DNA from 2 places in the Nostoc sp. DedQUE02 genome. Region 2 is predicted to be linked to the other one. Evidence: predicted binding sites of a transcription regulator. Region 2 holds the regulator's gene; the other holds the start of a gene.
What was found. Region 2 encodes NtcA, which controls nitrogen genes in cyanobacteria. Its sites were predicted from a motif close to TNTGTANNNNNNNNTACANA; they were not measured.
Positions count from the first base shown of each region.

Region 1: the regulator NtcA is predicted to act here: its motif matches at 1,186-1,205, upstream of glnA (type I glutamate--ammonia ligase).

Region 1 is NZ_JAVRBY020000020.1:98,489-101,919, forward strand. It holds gene RMX98_RS17420 (XisI protein) at 1-33, opposite strand, end outside; gene apcB (allophycocyanin subunit beta) at 461-970, opposite strand; gene glnA (type I glutamate--ammonia ligase) at 1,328-2,752, shown strand; gene RMX98_RS17435 (hypothetical protein) at 2,864-3,064, opposite strand.
Region 2 is NZ_JAVRBY020000026.1:51,757-55,187, forward strand. It holds gene fabI (enoyl-ACP reductase FabI) at 158-934, opposite strand; gene ntcA (global nitrogen regulator NtcA) at 1,313-1,984, shown strand; gene RMX98_RS19785 (DUF3084 domain-containing protein) at 2,153-3,431, shown strand, end outside.

The DNA of each region.
Region 1 (3,431 bases), on a different contig from region 2:
GCGGCGCACTCCATCCCAGCCAATGTGTAACACTTCGTAGTGGTTTCGCTCCAAGTCAATGACTTTGATATTTTAAATAGGATAGCTGATTCTTTATTTGAACTTTTTATAGTATAGAGAGATGAATGAATATAAGATAAATAAGTGATAGAGATATAAGATGTTCCTTTGAGGAGTCGAAGAAAAGCTGCACCATGCAGAAATTCTATATCATTAATACTCATAGAACTATTGCCAACAATTATTTATATCAATAATAAACATTATAAGAGCAGGTATAAAATTTTCTCAGTAGTTATGCTCGTTGTAATACCAATTAATTTGTCATACAACAAATAATTTTTTGTATTAAGAAAAGTAAACGCACCTTGCCAATAAAGCCAAAGTGCGATATCTCTTAAGTCCACTTATGTGAACTTTGTTTGTATAGTTCTACGATTCCTAGTCCCAGGACTAGATCCTAAATATCTATCTCGCTCAACTCGCGTGTGATGTGATCGAATGGTTCATCTACAAAAGCACTATTAACCACACCTGCTGCTGCTACTTGCTCCTTAATTAGCTCCTTGAGAATCTGGATACCGCGAACCGTAGGGCCAATAGGTACTCCTAAAGAATTGTAAGTTTCCCGCAGCCCTTGCAGCACTCGTTCATCCAACACATTGGTGTTCCCAGCAACCAGTGCATAAGTGGCGTAGCGCAGATAGTAGTCCATATCGCGCAGACAAGCTGCATAACGACGAGTTGTATAAGCATTTCCACCAGGGCGAATCAATTCTGGCAGTTCTTCAAATAACTGTAAACCAGCTTGCTTGACAAGTCCAGCCGCATTAGAATTTATCGCCGCAGCTGCTTGTACTCTTGCTGTACCACTATCAAAGTAAGACTTCAGGCTATCGATCGCATTCCGGTCAAAATAACGACCAGCTAGGTCATAATTCTTAATTAAACTTGTTACCGCATCGCGCATTCCTTCTTCTCCCAATCTTTGCTATTTATGGTTTGATATTTATTTGGCTGCACTTATGCACCAGCAAAGTTTTGTGCTATTAAAAATAGATTCGGCACAAAAACAATCTATCCACTATCTATGGATTCTATGCCAAAGTTGACCCCTATATGATGAACTTTCCAGTTTTGTACAGATGATCGCCGAAAGGTTAATATAACCTGATAATCCAGATATCTGTAGCACAAGCTACAAAATCAGCTAATGTCTAGTATTTAAGATATTTCTGGTGTGTCACGGCCTGATTGAGATCGGCAGGGTTAGGATGCAATGTAATATTCTGGTTTACTTTAGGAAATTGGTAGAGAAGGAGTAACAATGACAACACCACAAGAAGTCTTGAAATTGATCCAAGACCAAAAAATTCAGCTGATCGATCTCAAATTCATCGATACAGTAGGGACTTGGCAGCACCTCACACTGTACCAGAACCAAATCGATGAGACTGCATTCACTGATGGCGTACCGTTTGACGGTTCCAGCATCCGGGGTTGGAAAGCGATCAACGAATCGGACATGACGATGGTACTCGACCCCAACACTGCTTGGATCGACCCCTTCATGGAAGTGCCAACACTAAGTATAATTTGTAGTATCAAAGAACCCCGCACGGGTGAATGGTACAACCGTTGCCCACGCGTTATTGCCCAAAAAGCTATAGATTACCTGGTTTCCACTGGTCTTGGTGATACAGCTTTCTTTGGCCCTGAAGCTGAGTTCTTTATCTTTGACAATGCTAGGTTTGCCCAAACCGCCAACGAAGGCTACTACTTCTTAGACTCCGAAGAAGGTGCTTGGAATTCCGGTAAAGCTGGTACAGATAACAAACCCAACTTGGGATACAAACCTCGCTTCAAAGAAGGTTACTTCCCAGTTTCACCGACGGATTCTTTCCAAGATATCCGTACAGAGATGCTGTTGACGATGGCACAATTAGGTGTACCTATTGAAAAACATCACCACGAAGTTGCTACTGGTGGTCAGTGCGAACTAGGTTTTCGTTTTGGTAAGTTGATCGAAGCGGCTGACTGGTTGATGATTTACAAATATGTCATCAAGAACGTTGCCAAAAAATACGGCAAAACCGTTACCTTCATGCCCAAACCAATTTTTGGCGATAACGGTTCGGGAATGCACTGTCACCAGTCCATTTGGAAAGACGGACAACCTCTATTTGCAGGTGATAAGTATGCTGGTTTGAGCGATATGGGCTTGTACTACATTGGTGGTCTTCTCAAACACGCACCAGCTCTGTTGGCAATCACCAACCCTAGCACCAACTCATACAAGCGCCTAGTACCTGGTTATGAAGCTCCTGTTAACTTGGCTTACTCCCAAGGGAATCGTTCTGCTTCTATCCGTATTCCTTTATCTGGTACTAACCCCAAAGCCAAACGTTTGGAATTCCGTTGTCCAGATGCCACTTCTAACCCCTATTTGGCATTTGCTGCAATGCTTTGTGCTGGTCTCGATGGCATCAAGAACAAAATCCATCCTGGTGAACCCTTAGATAAGAATATCTATGAACTCTCTCCAGAAGAACTGGCAAAGGTTCCTTCAACTCCAGGTTCTTTAGAACTAGCTCTGCAAGCACTAGAAAAAGATCACGCCTTCTTGACAGAATCAGGCGTCTTCACGGAAGACTTTATCGAAAATTGGATTGATTACAAGCTAGGCAATGAAGTCAAGCAGTTGCAGCTACGTCCTCATCCCTACGAGTTTTACCTCTACTACGATGCTTAATTAAGTCCGCATCTAATTAAAATTAACAGGTTTTGCCACCCTAAATTAAAGGGTGGCTTTTTTTTCCAGAGTTATCAGTTGAGACATTCACTCAGAAATCAACCCTAACCTTTAGCTCATGGAAGCATGACTCGGCCCATAAATCATCCGAGTGTTAGCATCAACCTTCCCTTGAATCGGGTTCCAGTAGTGGGATGCTTCTTCAGGAAGACCAAGTTCTTGTGCAGCCCGCATCAGCATTGATTGTTGGCGATTCTTGACTTGTTGATGTTCACGCGCCATTAACGCACGAGATTTATCTGCGATAGACATAACTATAGCCCTCTCTATTTTGTGAATATATAGTTTTTGTTTTCTTGAGACTACTATAACAAAAATTCTGTAACATAAGCTACTGTTTTAAAAATTTATATTTGCTTTTGCTGACAATATTAGTTATTTTTTCCCAAAACTAGAAAAATCTTCCCAAATCTACTTTGACAGCTAAAATCATCTGGCTTCAGGTTGTCTCACCTGAAAAAACACACCTTTCTCAAGACAGAACACTTATCCGTTACTTTTATTTACATTTAAAAGGTCTGACACTGTAAGTGACTAATTTTTGGGTGAAGCGGCATAAACACAACAGTTGCAAAAAATTAAGTTAGCATCAAATAAAGATTTACAAAACTTTACATAA
Region 2 (3,431 bases):
GAATGGGGAATGGGGAATGGGCAAGGGACAAGAATTTTACTAATACTCAATTCTCAATACTTCGGCTTCTCTAAGAGACGCTACGCGTAGCTTACTTCCCCGCAGGGGTACGCTCAGTACAAGTGCCCAATTCCCAATCCCCCATGCCCAAATTATCTTACATTCCCATAATTTCATATCCTGCATCTACATATAGAATTTGTCCGGTAATCCCACTGGACAAATCACTACACAAGAAAGCCGCAGCGTTGCCTACTTCTAGCTGAGTGACGGTGCGTCGTAGGGGAGCTACTTCTTCTACATGATGAATCATATCCAAAATTCCACCCACTGCTGAAGATGCCAAAGTGCGGATGGGGCCTGCTGAGATGGCATTCACGCGGATATTTTGTGGCCCTAGTTCAGCAGCCAGGTAACGCACACTCATTTCTAAACCCGCTTTAGCAATTCCCATAACGTTGTAGTTGGGGATTGCTCTGACACCACCTAAATATGTCAGAGTGACGATACTACCTCCCTCTGTCATCAAAGGTTTCGCTGCACCACTTAATTGCACTAGTGAGTAAGTACTAATTTCTAAGGCGGTGTTGAAACCAGAACGAGAGGTTTGGCTAAAATCTCCAGTTAAATCGTCTTTGCTGGCAAAAGCCAGACAATGGATGAGAATATCTAATTTTCCCCACTGATCGCGGATTGTTTCAAAGGTAGATTTAATTTGGTCTTCATCTTGGACATTGCAGGGAAGAAATAAGCTGGGATTGAGGGGTTCTACCAATTCCGCAACTTTTTTCTCCATTTTGCCGCGTTCATCCGGCAGGTAGGTAATACCCAGGTTTGCTCCAGCTTTGTGAAGTTGTTGGGCAATGCCCCAGGCGATCGAGCGGTTATTGGCAATACCTGTAACAAGGGCATTTTTTCCAGTCAGATTTAGCATATCAATTGTTAATGCGATCAATCATTAGGAGCATACTAGAATCTGAGGCTAATTTATCTTTGTTTTATACAGGATTTGCAAAAATGAATATTGCTAAGAGTGTTTCCTGTGACAAAAATCTTGATTTTTCCTAAAGATATTCTCAAGATATCTTTATTTGTTCTTCAAAAAACCTTTTAAATACAGCTATTGGAACTACTTATCAACAATTAGTAGCTGAAAGGATCAACAATTATGTATCATTATAAACAAAGAGTTATGAAGAGATTAGTTGGAGTATAGGAAAGTACAGAAAGGTTGACGGTGCTTTATTCATTTTTCGGGTGTATTCTTAGGTAATCAGTTTTTGTTTTTCCGGCATTGGGTAGGGGAAGGGAGATGATCGTGACACAAGATAAAGCCCTAGCAAATGTTTTTCGTCAGATGGCGACCGGGGCGTTTCCGCCAGTTGTGGAAACGTTTGAACGCAATAAAACGATCTTTTTTCCTGGCGATCCTGCCGAACGAGTTTATTTTCTTTTGAAAGGTGCTGTTAAACTTTCCAGGGTGTACGAGGCAGGAGAGGAAATAACGGTAGCGTTGCTGCGAGAAAACAGTGTTTTTGGTGTATTGTCATTGCTGACAGGAAATAAATCGGATCGGTTTTACCATGCGGTTGCATTTACGCCTGCGGAATTACTGTCAGCACCAATTGAACAAGTAGAGGTAGCACTCAAGGAAAATCCAGAATTATCAATGTTAATGCTGCGAGGTCTGTCTTCGCGCATTTTACAGACAGAGATGATGATTGAAACTCTTGCTCACCGAGATATGGGTTCTAGATTGGTGAGTTTTTTGTTAATTCTTTGTCGGGATTTTGGCGTTCCTTGTGCAGATGGAATCACTATTGATTTGAAGTTATCTCATCAAGCGATCGCAGAAGCAATTGGTTCAACTCGTGTTACCGTTACCAGGTTACTGGGAGATTTGCGTGAAAAAAAGATGATTTCTATCCACAAAAAGAAGATTACTGTGCATAAACCTGTTACCTTAAGTAGGCAATTCACATAAAAAAAATTGGAGAAAGGGGAGTTGGCGCGTGTTGTATTTTGCAAGATGACACTAATAGCTAGAGGTAAATCTAAAATTGAATAATTTCAGCTATTGCCAATTTCCACTTCTTTCCAGACAATGCTTAAAAGTAGTAGGCTGTATCTGGAAGGATTTCGGTAGCTAAAGATGACCACCGGATACATCCTCATCGCAGCAATTTTGATTTTGGGAGGCGTAATTGCCACCGTGGGCGATCGCATCGGCACACGAGTTGGCAAAGCCCGCCTCTCACTTTTTAAGCTTCGTCCAAAAAACACCGCAGTACTAGTAACAATTTTTACTGGTGGTTTGATTTCAGCATCAACTTTAGGGATTTTATTCGCTGCCGACGAAGGCTTGCGTAAAGGAGTCTTTGAGTTAGAAGATATTCAAACAGACCTGAGACACAAGCGGGAACAGCTAAAAACCGCAGAAACTCAGAAAAGTCAGGTAGAAGGTGAGCTAAACCAAGCAAGAATTGCCCAAGCAAAGGCCCAACAAGATTTACAAGCAATTAATCAGTCCTTACAGGCAGCAAATGCCAAACAAAGACAAACACAAGCTCAGTTAAACCGCACCATCAGTCAACAAGCTCAAACCCAAACTCAACTCCAACGCACTCAAGGTCAACTAGATCGGGTTGTAACTCAATACCAAAAAGCCATAGCTGAATTGCAAAGCGTTTACGACCAGAGGAAGGCACTACAGGCGGCAGTTGAACTATTGAAGACAGAACGTCAAAGACTCTATGCAGAAGCGAAAAAAGCCATTGACGAAGCCAAAACAGCAATTGAAAAACGCGATCGCGAACTTGCTAACCGTCAAGAAGCCATAGAAGCGCGCGATCAAAAAATTTCCCAACTAGATCAACTAATTCAAAAGCGGAATGTAGAAGTTGCAGCACGAGAGCAAGTGATTGCCAAACGCGAATCGCGTCTCAAAGAATTAGAAGCACAACAGGAGGAATTAGAACAAGAAGTTGCCAGACTGGAAAAATATTATCAGTCCTACCGCGACCTGCGTTTGGGTAAGCTGGCCTTAGTTCGTGGTCAAGTTCTGTCTGCTGCTGTCGTTCGTGTTACCCAACCTGCTGCTGCTCGTCAGGCAGTGGTACAACTTTTACAAGAAGCCAATCGCAACGCCAACCTCGAATTAAGCGAACCTGGTGCAAATTCTGCCAACGTAGAGCTACTGCGTGTTACCCAGGATCGGGTCGATCAACTGAGCAAGCAGATTAGCGATGGTCAAGAATACGTGGTACGAATTTTCTCGGCTGGTAATTATGTCAGGGGAGAAAAGCAGATAGAATTTTTTGCCGATACAGCGCGGAATCAACTGGTTTTTTCGGGAGGTGCGGTGCTGGCCACGACTACTGCCGATTCCAAAAGCATGACATCGTATCAGTTACAGCAACGCCTGGAAATAC